3 regions of the Brevibacillus humidisoli genome follow, and region 3 is predicted to be linked to each of the others. Evidence: riboswitches for the same ligand, from Rfam matches in the RefSeq annotation. Region 3 holds a riboswitch; each other region holds the start of a gene.

What was found. Region 3 has a riboswitch for S-adenosylmethionine ahead of mtnK (S-methyl-5-thioribose kinase). Riboswitches for the same ligand answer to the same signal wherever they lie in the genome.
Region 1: it holds a riboswitch for S-adenosylmethionine, as region 3 does, so the genes downstream of both, metK (methionine adenosyltransferase) here and mtnK (S-methyl-5-thioribose kinase) in region 3, are expected to answer to the same signal.
Region 2: it holds a riboswitch for S-adenosylmethionine, as region 3 does, so the genes downstream of both, metX (homoserine O-acetyltransferase MetX) here and mtnK (S-methyl-5-thioribose kinase) in region 3, are expected to answer to the same signal.

Annotation. Positions count from the first base shown of each region.
Region 1 covers NZ_CP087263.1:3,850,531-3,854,748, reverse strand. Annotated here, with positions in the region: gene LOK74_RS18845 (S8 family peptidase) at 1-1,848, shown strand, start outside; gene LOK74_RS18840 (hypothetical protein) at 1,860-2,354, shown strand; SAM riboswitch class I at 2,405-2,504, shown strand; gene metK (methionine adenosyltransferase) at 2,636-3,841, shown strand; gene LOK74_RS18830 (polysaccharide deacetylase family protein) at 4,044-4,218, shown strand, end outside.
Region 2 covers NZ_CP087263.1:2,766,125-2,770,342, reverse strand. Annotated here, with positions in the region: lysine riboswitch at 1-77, shown strand, start outside; gene LOK74_RS13670 (aspartate kinase) at 262-1,515, shown strand; SAM riboswitch class I at 1,584-1,690, shown strand; gene metX (homoserine O-acetyltransferase MetX) at 1,804-2,865, shown strand; gene LOK74_RS13660 (DUF2507 domain-containing protein) at 2,909-3,382, opposite strand; gene LOK74_RS13655 (succinate dehydrogenase cytochrome b558 subunit) at 3,779-4,218, shown strand, end outside.
Region 3 covers NZ_CP087263.1:3,476,769-3,480,986, reverse strand. Annotated here, with positions in the region: gene LOK74_RS17080 (2,3-diketo-5-methylthiopentyl-1-phosphate enolase) at 1-512, opposite strand, end outside; SAM riboswitch class I at 582-704, opposite strand; gene LOK74_RS17075 (short-chain dehydrogenase) at 824-1,375, opposite strand; gene LOK74_RS17070 (YjcZ family sporulation protein) at 1,568-1,720, opposite strand; SAM riboswitch class I at 1,893-2,006, shown strand; gene mtnK (S-methyl-5-thioribose kinase) at 2,114-3,340, shown strand; gene mtnA (S-methyl-5-thioribose-1-phosphate isomerase) at 3,337-4,218, shown strand, end outside.

The DNA.
Region 1 (4,218 bases), 370 kb from region 3:
ATCTACACCACCCAGCGGGGCGGTGGCTACTGGTCATTTAAAGGCACATCTGCAGCTGCTCCTCAGGTTGCTGCAGCAGCGGCGATGATCTTGAGCCGTCACCCCCACCTGACACCATTGGAAGTGCGTCAGCTGCTTTATCACACGGCTACAGATCTGGGGAGCAAGGGATGGGACAGACAAACAGGCTACGGTTTGTTGAATGTGGATGCCGCAGTTCGCAGAGGGCTGCCGGCCGACATTAACGAGCCCAACAACAGCAGGCCAGCCGCAGCAGCATTTCCCATTGAGTCGCAGGTCCGCGGTTCGTTGGATCACGCCGATACCGTTGACTGGTACTACACCGATATACCTTATGACGGTAAGCTGTCCGCATCCGTCTGGGTATCATCCTATTCCGTCGCGCCGCTTGCCATTACCTTTTACAATGGAGATCAGACTACCTCCTACTATCCAAGTTCGGGGCACACCTTGCATGTTCCGGTTGAACAGGGGAGAGTGTATATAAAAGTAGAGCGGGGCGGAGGGGCCGGTTCCCTATCCTACTTGCTGACCAGCCGCTTTCAGATTGCAGCTGACCGTTATGAGAACAATGACCAACTGGATGCGGCGCGACCACTGCCGCCAGGGAATCGCGTCAGCATATTGGGCAATTTTCACCGTGCGGGAGATGTCGATTGGTTTTCGTATTACGTGCGTGGTCCGGGCAAGCTAGGTGTGACCGTTACATCGGATACATACCGGATTGATCCTGTCCTGTTCATCGCCAAAGAGAAGGAAAGAGGTGTTGAGATTGACAACAACAGCTCTGTTCCCAATATCGAGCAAGCCAACCTGGATGTCACCACAGGAAAATACTACGTCAGACTAACCGACTACTGGGGAAATCAAGTAAACGGCGAATACCAGTTGGAGGTCATATATACACCAGAGCGACAGGATGAGAATGAGCCAAACGATACCTACAACCGCGCCACCAACCTGGGGAACAGCATGCTGATGACCGGAACGCTGGCTACAGAGCATGATTATGACTGGTTCCAGTTTGTCATCTCCGAAGACACGTATGCGACCATTCGCGCCCCATACATCCCGGTGCGCTCAGGCGTCCATTTCTCGCTTTACAAGGCAGGACCGACACGCAACTATCTACTCGCTTCGGCTACCAATGTGGCAGAACTATCGAGAGCAGGCAGCTACATCTATGCATATAAATTAACTCCCGGGACCTATTATGTTCGACTGAACAGTATGGTACCCTTCCGGTATGACGCCTACCGACTCACCATTACTCGCGAGAGGCTGATTGATGGTTATCGGGATATCAGCAACCACTGGGCTCGCGCTGAGATTGCCCGACTGTCCAAGCGGGGCATCGTCCGTGGATTTGAGGATTCTACGTTCCGGCCCAATCAGACGGTGACGCGCGCAGAATTTGCCACAATGCTGATCCGTACCATGTCGGAGAAGGGGCTGTACACGGGGAATGTCAATGTGAGAAATCCTTTCCGGGATATTAACCGGGCACACTGGGCTCACGAAAATATTATCAAAGCGTACAGCCTCGGTATTTTGGCAGGATACCCTGATCGTACGATTCGCCCCAACCAGCCAGTTACCCGGTCAGAGATGGCGGTCATGGTAGCGCGCGCCAAGGGGTTGTACACCTACAAGCGCAGCCGAAGTTCGTACCGAGATGTTTCGGTCGATTACTGGGCGTCACCAGCAATCGAGTCGCTCACCAGCCTGGGATATGTGAGAGGGATTAGCTACCGGACGTTCCAACCACAGGCCAAAACTCGCCGCGTCGAGGTGGTCGTCCTGTTGACCAAAGCCTTTAACCTGTAGGAGGAGAAGAGATGAAGAAGAACATCAAGGGAATTGTCGCTCTTGCCGCAGTAGGCGTCTTGATTTTTGCCGGGCAAGCGTGGGCTGATTATGCCGGTTCGGCCGGTATTCCCGGCTCGGCGGATGATCCGGTCGTGACGAAAAGTTATGTCGATGAGAAGATTCAACAAGCGCTCGGCGGGGGACAAGCACCCTCGCAACAGCAGTCTGAGCCGCAAGGAAGCAGTCTGGTCGTAGAGGAACTGACGCCGGGAGAGACGTTGTACGGTTTTGAGGGCACGGAATTTATTGTCCGCACAGGCCAAGTAATCGCCGTGCCTGGTCAGAATGGAGATGGTTTGACCGATCTTACGGCTGGTGTCGATCTGCAGGGGGGCGATCCAGTCGGGTTAAATCATCTGCTGTTGATCCCTCGTTCCGATTCCCGTGGACTTCGCTTGGCACCTGATTACGATGGGACAGCCTACGTGATTGTTCGCGGAAAATACGAATCGCGCAGCCAGTAGTCCATTGACACAACTGGAAAAAACGGTTATTCTATTACCCGTAATGGATACTCTTATCCAGAGCAGGCGGAGGGACTGGCCCGATGAAGCCCGGCAACCGTCTCGTACGGTGCTAACCAGCAGAATGGTTGCCATTCTGGCCGATAAGAGGTTAGGGAACGCATACAAAGTACCTTTTCCTCAAAAAGATGGAAAAGGTTTATTTTTTGGACGTGAGAGAAACCCGATTCGGCTAGCCACACTATTCGTATAAAAGTTCAAAAGGAGGTTGGATTATGGCACTGCAAAAAGGTCGTCGTCTCTTTACATCAGAGTCTGTTACAGAAGGGCACCCTGATAAAATCTGCGACCAGATTTCTGACGCGGTCCTGGACGAGATTTTGTCGAAAGATCCCAATGCACGGGTGGCGTGCGAAACGTCGGTCACAACCGGGCTGGTGTTGGTAGCAGGAGAGATTACCACCAATACCTATGTCGACATCCAAAGGTTGGTTCGTGACACGATCCGGGAGATTGGATATGACCGTGCCAAGTTTGGTTTCGATGCCGATACGTGCGGCGTCATTACAGCGATTGGTGAGCAGTCGGCAGATATTGCGCTCGGCGTGGACAAGGCATTGGAAGCACGCGAAGGAAGTATGACAGATGAAGAGATTGAAGCGATTGGTGCCGGCGATCAAGGTCTGATGTTTGGCTTTGCCTGCAATGAGACACCTGAATTGATGCCGCTTCCGATCAGTATGGCCCACCAACTGGCCCGTCGACTCACTGAAGTGCGGAAGAACGGAACCCTTGCCTACCTGCGTCCTGACGGCAAAACACAAGTAACCGTAGAGTACGATGGTGACAAGCCGGTTCGCATCGATACGATTGTCATCTCCACCCAACATGCACCAGAGACCACCCTGGAACAAATCAAGGCTGATCTGATGGAGCACGTGATTAAGCCAGTGGTGCCAGCCGAATTCCTGGATGAGCAAACGAAGTACTTTATCAATCCGACCGGCCGCTTTGTCATCGGCGGGCCGCAGGGAGATGCTGGATTGACCGGCCGCAAGATCATTGTCGATACATACGGTGGCTATGCCCGACACGGCGGAGGTGCTTTCTCGGGGAAAGATCCGACCAAGGTGGATCGCTCCGGTGCGTATGCTGCCCGCTATGTAGCGAAAAACATTGTTGCTGCCGGCCTTGCTGAAAAATGTGAGGTACAGGTCGCTTATGCGATCGGGGTGGCACAGCCAGTTTCGATTGCGATCGATACGTTTGGCACAGGAACGGTGTCTGAATCGGACTTGGTTGCCCTGGTTCGAAAGCACTTTGACCTGCGTCCTGCCGGGATCATCAAGCAGTTGGACCTGCGCCGTCCGATCTACAAGCAGACTGCAGCATATGGGCACTTTGGCCGTAACGACCTACAGGTTCCTTGGGAACAAACAGACAAGGCGGAAGCGCTCAAACAGGATGCTGCCCAGTTGACAAAATAAGAGCGTAATCCATGTCACAAAAGCGCTTGGCTGATCAGCCGGGCGCTTTTTGTGGTTCGCCTTTCCTCTGTTGGATCTTAGTGTATAAAGGATTCTTATTACCTATGTCGAATGATTAGGAGGAATCAAATCGTACCCTACAGGCATTCCTCTGGCGGCTCCATCTTCAATGCGAACAGGCCAGTGAGAAGGAGGAAGCTTCGTGTTCAGACGATTCCCTTACTTGATCGTAATGACTGCGGTCATTACGTTGGTAATGGTAGGGTTATTTTTGTTAACAAATACGAAAATGGCGAAAGATGTTGACAATATGCAACATTTTCCCCCATCTCCCACGTCTAAAGATCATAGGCAGAACGATTCAACGATAGAAGCAC
Region 2 (4,218 bases), 710 kb from region 3:
GCTGGGTCTGCGTCGAACAGACGCAGGACTGTCACCTGAGCGAGAACCCGCGCTGCAGGTGGAGGGCTATCTCACGGGGACGAACGGTGCGCCCGTTTCGTCTGCGTCAAAGGGGGAGGGGGAACGATGTATGTCCATTCAGGGCAGCGGCAGGTTTTCCTTGTCGTTGCCCTTTTCTGTGAGAGAGAGTAGATAGTCGGCCGGATAAAGGTGTGTTCATGGCGATATGATCAGATTGGGATAAAGGGGAGAAGAACGACAATGGGGTTGATCGTGCAGAAGTACGGAGGTACCTCCGTAGGAAGCATTGAACGAATCCAGCGGGTGGCAGACCGCATCGTTGAATACAGGCAGGCAGGTCATGATCTGGTAGTGGTCGTGTCCGCGATGGGGAAGTCCACCGATGTGTTGGTGGAGATGGCCAAGCAGATCGCTGTTTTTCCGTCGGAACGGGAGATGGATATGTTGCTGAGCACCGGGGAACAGGTTTCAATTGCCCTGCTCACGATGGCGCTCCATCAAAAAGGATGTGACGCTGTCTCGCTGACCGGCTGGCAGGCCGGCGTTCGGACCGAGTCGGTACACGGCCGCGCACGGATCACAGAGATTGACAATCAGCGTATTCGAGATGAACTGGGGAACGGGCGAGTGGTGATCGTAGCCGGCTTCCAGGGAGTCTCAGAAGAAGGAGAGATCACAACACTGGGACGCGGCGGTTCCGATACATCCGCCGTAGTGCTTGCCGCCAGTCTGCAGGCGGAGAAGTGTGAAATCTTTACAGATGTGGCTGGCGTCTATACGGCTGACCCGCGCGTCGTTCCTGCCGCGCAAAAGCTGCCGCACATCTCTTGTGACGAAATGCTGGAGTTGGCCAATCTGGGGGCAGGCGTCCTGCATCCCCGCTCCGTGGAGGCTGCGAAAAAATATCGTGTCAGGTTGGTCGTCAGATCCAGTTTTACCACCGAAGAAGGTACGTATGTAGAGGAGGTTGCCGATATGGAAACAGGCAGAGTCGTGAGTGGCGTCGCGCATGATGAGAATGTGGCAAAAATTACGGTCATCGGCATGCCGTCCAATGGCGGTACGCTGTCTAAGCTGTTTCATACGCTTGCTTTGTCACAGGTGAACGTGGATATCATTATCCAGGGGTCCTATGATGCGGAGATGACCAATGTTTCGTTTACCGTGTCCGCGGGCGATCTGCATAAGGCACTGGATGTACTTGAAGCTAATCGGGAAGCGCTCAGCTTTGAACGAGTGGATCATGAGACCGGGCTCTCCAAGGTTTCCATTGTCGGAGCAGGGATGATCAACAATCCAGGGGTGGCGGCAGAGATGTTCCGTCAGCTTGCGGAACAGGAGATCTCGATCAAGATGGTCTCCACTTCCGATATCAAGGTGTCCTGCGTGATTCCGGCCGAGCAGACCGCTGTCGCTGTACGTACGCTGCACACGGCATTTGGTCTTGACGTCGAAGAGCCGGCTGTCGTATACGGACGTTCAGCCGCCGAGTAAGATTGGTATGGGTTGACAGTCTTCCCCAGCAGTCGTATGATGAAGGTACATGACAAGTAAATAGGCGATTCTTATCAAGAGTGGTGGAGGGACTGGCCCGATGAAACCCGGCAACCCCGCAGGAGCGGAGAGGTGCTAATTCCAGCAGGTGCATGCAGCATCTGGAAGATAAGGTCGGGACTTGGCTCGCGTACGGATGGCCCCCTCTTCTCTTTCAGAAGAGGGGGTTTTTTGACTGACTCGGTCCGCTGTTCGAACAGGCAGACCGACTCTGGGGGGATGAAACCGATGAAGAAGCTGGTGATTGGCGATATTGAACTGGAATCAGGTGAAGTGCTCAAAGAGGTAGAAGTGGGGTATGAGACGCACGGAACCTACGATAAAGAGCGGGGCAACGCCGTTTTGATTTGTCACGCCCTGACAGGCGATGTCCATGTAGCTGGAGACGAATCGCAAGCAGGCTGGTGGGAAGGCCTGGTAGGGCCTGGGATGCCGATTGACACCAATCAGTACTATGTGATCTGCTGCAACGTGCTTGGCGGATGTTACGGCACAACAGGGCCAGCCAGTATCAACCCGGATACAGGCAAACCGTATGGCTCCTCTTTTCCGATGGTAAGTATTCGTGACATGGTCCATACGCAGCATCGATTTCTTCAGGCGTTGGGAATTGAGCAATTGTATGCGGTGGTCGGCGGTTCGATGGGCGGGATGCAGGTATATGAATGGGCGATTACCTATCCCACCTACATGAAGATGGTTGTGCCGATCGCTACGTGTACTCGCTTTTCTGCAATCGCCATAGCGTACAACGATGTGGGGAGGCAGGCAATCGTGAACGATCCGGCATGGCAGGGCGGCGATTACTACCCTGGTCCAGGGCCGACCAGCGGCCTCGCCGTTGCCCGGATGCTGGGGATGATCACCTACCGCACCGCTGAACTGTTTGAGGAACGGTTTGGGCGCAGCCTGCAGGAGCAAGCGGACAGCAGTTCATTTGACACCCCTTTCCAAATCGAGAGTTATTTGCGGTACCAAGGAGAGAAACTGGTCGAACGGTTTGACGCCAATAGCTATCTCTGTTTGCTGAAGGCGATGGATACGCACGATGTTGGCCGTAATCGCGGCGGCATCGAACATGCCTTGTCCGGCATCAAGGCGCAGGTAGTGGGGATCGGGATCAGCAACGATTTGCTGTATCCCTTGGATCATCAGCGGGAGATGGTAGACGTGCTCCGTACCTATGGCATCCGTGCTGACTTTTATACGATCGACTCGAAATACGGACATGACGGCTTTCTCGTCGAGTTTCACAAGATGGGGAACATATTGGCTCCCTACTTTGCCTGATCCAATTGCTCATCATCAAATGCCTCTTGCCTCCAGTTATCGCTCATTCCATCGGTTGAAGCCGGACGGTGATCAATGCCTCCGGCTTTTTTCCTGATCGCTGGTGAATCTCTAACCCTGCCTGGGCTGGTTGATCTCTCCAAGCGCCGATCGCTCCAGCCAGAAGCCCCGCTTCCAACGAGAGCATCTGGGTCAACCGCTCAACAGGGATCAAGGCATACGAAGAGTGCTGAAGACCGAAGCGGACAAGCTGCTGATGTTGTTCCAGTACTTCCAGCTTGCCCAGCCCTAGCCGGATAAAAGTCATCACCAGATCTTCTGCTGAGTCGATGACGATTTGATCGCCCAATTCCTTGCCTGTCCAATACAGAATCGGTGCTTCACTCTCGCCGAGCAGTCGGCGGGTCAACGTCTCACGCAGCAGATAGTAGCCGAGATACGGCATGCTCATCTGTTCGATTGGTCTGATCGCATCAGGAGACAGCAGTTCAGATAAAGGATCGATCGTTCGTTTCATCAGTCGTTCCCCTTTTCTCGCAGGTTTTACTAGGATACATATGAGAAAAAGAAGGAAGACATGCCCACTCACAGAGATGGTACAACTAAGTTTATTCTAACGTTAGATTAAGTCTACCAATCGGCTTGACGCTCTCTGGAGACAGGAGTACAATGGTTTTGGTCACATACTGTACTTCATTTTGCCATTTTATTGACACAATTCTACAGTGATTCCGCATCGGGGCAAAGCGTGACACCGCGAACAGGCTTGAGGAAAGTGGTGATCCTGCCTTGTCCGTCGGGATGCGTGGGATGTGTCTAACTGATTCTCCATTGGGACAGGATAGAGAAGAGCAAAGTAGGGGTTACAGGGGGACAAGACTGGTTTACAGACAAAAAAAGGAGGGACCCATGCATGGCTAGGAGCAGCCAGCACTTTCTCAATCACAAGCTTCATTCACTAGTAGGCTTGGTTCCGGTGGGCCTGTTCTTGTTGTTTCACTTGACGGCCAACCACCAGGCAACCAAAGGGCCGGAAGCGTTCAATGAGACCGTTGCTTTCATTGAGAGCTTGCCATTTTTGCTGGTACTTGAGTTTGGCTTGATCTACATTCCATTACTCTTTCATGCAATCTACGGGCTTTACATCGCGTTTCAGGCGAAGCACAATGTGGGCAACTTCGGCTACTTTCGCAACCATTTGTTTTTGTGGCAGCGCATCACAGGCGTGATCACCCTGATCTTTGTCGCCTGGCACGTGTGGGAGACGAGAGTGCAAAAGGCGCTTGGAGCGGCAGAAGTGAATTACGACATGATGGCTAACATCCTCAGCAGCCCGGCTATGGTGGTATTCTA
Region 3 (4,218 bases):
ATTTCATCGTCTTTTACCAGGTCGACACCACCGAGAGCTTGCGCTCGAAACTGAGTTTTCAAGTCGTCAAAGGGAAGTCCCAGACATGACTTGAAGATGCTCATCAGCAGCGGCCGGTCGTGAACCCCCAGTTTTTGGCAAATGCCATCGATGCCAAACTGCGGTCCGGGAAAAGCTTGGACGAATGATTCGGGCAGTTTGATATCGATCAGTTTAATCTTGCCGTCCATGGACAGCTTGCCGAACACGCCGGTCAATAGCGAGGCTATGTCAGGCGTGAAGTTGCCTGCGGGATAGTCGATGCGGATGAGTCCACGCTTATGTCCATCCGGCAGTTCTTCCAAGGTCTCGGAAGATACAGCTTCCCCTAGATACGGATGCAGCTCAGCTTGTTTGGCGGCAGGCAGGTCGGTCCAGGAACCAACGGTCATGCCAACGGCGATAGCTTCCGCTTTTTTATCCAGATCTTTTGCTTGCGTCAGATAGGTGACGCGGATTCGATCTCCACTCACGAACGATTGTCCTCCTTTTAACAAAAAAACCTCCTTCGCGAAGGAGGAGGCAGTCATGCTGGTTTACTCCTCTCATCTTTCAGGACTGCCTTGCAGCACCTGCAGGATTTAGCACCGTCTCGCGCCTGGACTTTCAGCGCGTCGGTTGCCGGGCTTCATCGGGCCAGTCCCTCTGCCTTCTCTCGATAAGAGCATTCTCATATCCGTTTGATTTGATTGGTTCCAGCAGCGCCCCTGCTGGTTTGATACACACATCATAAGCGCTTTTCGCTCCGTAGTCAACCCGTAGGGTACCGCAAGACGGCTTGCGGTCAAGATGGTCTTTTTTCCCATGGCTCCAACTGGCCGACCACGCTATCCTGCTTCCCGGAGGAGATCGCCCGTATCACGCCTTCTGCGATCTCACTGTTGGTCAGCCAGCGGCTTCCCCTATCTTCCAGCACAAACCCCAGGATTACCTGATGGTAGCAACAATGCTCCGGTAGGTCGGGACGCTGCGGGGATCGGTATGCTCTGCTGCCGCAGATGTGAAACAGCCTCCAGGAACTGGTCGCTGCCCCTGCCAGTTCTTCTATACATATGGGCAAGGCGCGGGGAGCGTTAGAATGTATCCAGGCGACAGCCAGTTCGATCGGACCGTTTTTCTCCATTGTTGTACGCAGTTGACGGCGCAGAGCTTGCTCATCAGTATAATCGAGGACAAGCGAGGTGATGCTGTTTGGTCTTTCCGCCCGCTCCACAAGCGCGGCCAACCTCTCCCGGTTTCTGGCAATGACCGACACATGATAGTCCTCCCTCTCTAGCCACAAGCAGACATCGGCCAACATGCCGGTACCCCCAACAACCAATGCGTGTCCTGGCATCTTCCAATCTCCTCTCGTTCGTGGGGCTGCTGCATGTTCATCTGAAGTTGTGTGATCTTCCCCCTGCCCCTGTTCTTCCCCATCATAGCACAGGATACCGATCGGTAACTCTGCAACTTCCGTGCTGCAATCGGACGTGATGAAACGAAAAAACCCCTCATACAAGAGGGGGGCTGAACATGCGACAGCAGATTAATCGTCGGCTTCCCCGACAATGACCAGCAAAATGAACAGCACCAGAGCCAATGCGAAGCCATTGCCGTTAAAGATTCCGCTCACTGCACATCCCTCCTTTTTGGGTATCACCCTTACGAGCAGGGTATGTAACCGAGGGGATATGTGCATGGGGCATCGTGCAGAAGAAGGAAAAGATGGGCACTGCGGGTAAGGGCGCTACTGACAGGAGGAAACAGGAAGCAATCAAACCAATTGACACCTTTTACAAGAGTGTGTAAGATAGATGCCATACATTTATTATCTATGGTATTCTGGAAGAACAACTGAAGAAACAATGGATTCCTTATCCAGAGACGGTGGAGGGACTGGCCCGATGAAACCCAGCAACCGACATGCCCTAGTGGCGTGCACGGTGCTAATTCCTGCAGAAGCGAAGAATTCTGGAAGATAAGGGGGAGACGACACGTATTGTAATCGATGCGTACACAACCTCTTTTCTCCGGAAAAGAGGTTTTTTTATTGTCATAACGTGACCAAATCGATCTGAAAGGGGTATGCATGATGGCTTATCGGGCATTATCGGAGCAGGAAGCTGTCGAGTACGTTCGTGCGCTTCCTGGATTGTTTGCACAAGGCGCAGAGCTTGTCAGCAGAGAGATCGGAGACGGTAACCTGAATTTGGTGTTCCATATTTGTGACAACAAGGGCGGCAAAAGTGTTATTGTTAAACAAGCACTTCCTTATGCGAGAGTAGTCGGTGAATCATGGCCGCTTACCCTGGATCGTGCCCGCATCGAGAGTGAAGCGTTGAGGATCCAGTACAAATACGCTCCGGATCTGGTGCCGGAAGTTTATCATTATGACGAGGAACTGGCTTTGACGGTGATGGAGGATCTAAGCGATCACATCATAATGCGGAAAGGGCTGATTGAGGGGAACCGCTACCCGTTGTTTGCCAAGCATATTGGCCGTTTTTTGGCTCACACCTTGTTTTTTACCTCTGATTTGGGGGCCCATCCATATGAGAAAAAGGCGCTGCTTGGCAACTTTATCAATCCCGAATTGTGCAAAATAACGGAGGATTTGGTGTTCACTGATCCGTATGAAGATGCGGATACGAATGACTTCAATCCGTTGATTCGCAGCGATGTGGAAGCAATCTGGGGCAATGTATTGCTCAAGCGGGAAATCGCCCATCTCAAGTTTGGCTTTCTGACTCGTGCAGAGGCATTGTTGCATGGCGACCTGCACACGGGCAGTATTTTTGTTACCGAACAAAGTACCAAAGTGATCGACCCTGAGTTTGCTTACTATGGCCCGATGGGATTTGATATCGGCGCGGTGATTGCCAACTTGCTGCTCAATTACGCCGGCCAGCACGGACTGCAGCAGGACCCCGCCAAGCGGGCAGATTACCGCAGTTATCTGCTGGAGACGGTGGAGAACGTCTGGACGCAGTTTGTCTCTGAATTCGTGAAACTGTGGCATCAAAAGGTGAAAGAGCGTAGTGCCAACGTAGAAGGGTTCTGGCAGGACTACGTGGAAAACCTGCTGCAGGATGCTGCGGGGTACGCCGGCTGCAAAATGCTGCGCCGGGTGATCGGGTTGGCGGGTGTTGCTGATTTGAACACGATTGAGGATGCCCAGATCCGCGCCGAAGCAGAACGCCTGGCGCTTCAGATCGGTCAGGCGCTCATCCTGAAGCGCAGAACGGTCAAGGAAGGAGCCGATCTTACCGCACTGGTTGAGGAAGTTGCGAATACGTTTTACCAGGAGGCAGCAGTATGACAACATCAACTCACCTCGCTCCCGTAGCGTGGGCAGAGGAGCACCTGCGGTTGCTGGATCAGACACGCCTGCCAGTGGAAACCGTCTATCTGGAAGTAACGACGATCGAACAGGTATGGGAGGCGATCCGCAGTTTGCAGGTCCGAGGCGCTCCGGCGATCGGAATGGCAGCCGCCTACGGTCTCTACCTCGGGGTACGCAGCAGTTCTGCCACTTCGTACGATGCCCTTTGGACGGATTTGACCAACCAGGCTGATTACCTGGCCACCTCACGCCCCACGGCCATCAACCTGTTTTGGGCACTGGACCGGGTCAAAGCACGAGTACAGGCAGAAGCGGCCCAACCAATCGAAGCAATCAAAGCGGCTGTTCTTGATGAAGCGATCAAGATTCAGCAGGAGGACGAACAAGTCTGCCGCCGAATCGGTGAGTTCTTGCTGACACAACTGCACGATGGGATGGGGATTCTCACACACTGCAATCCAGGCGCTCTCGCTACGGCCGCCTACGGTACGGCAACAGCGCCACTCTACTTGGCAAAAGAGATGGGCTGGAACCTGAAAGTGTACGCCGACGAGACACGGCCTGTCTTGCAGGGATCCCGTCTAACCGCCTACGAACTGCAAAAAGCGGGCATTGACGTCACGTTGATCTGCGACAATATGGCGGCGATGGTGATGGCCCAAAAGAAAGTACAGGCCGTCATCGTGGGAACGGACCGGGTAGCCCGTAATGGCGATGTTGCCAACAAGATCGGCACGTATGGCGTTGCCGTCCTGGCCAAGGCACACAATATTCCGTTTTATGTGGCCGCGCCCTTCTCTTCGATCGACTTTAACACCCCGACAGGGGCAGAGATACCGATTGAAGAACGGCCA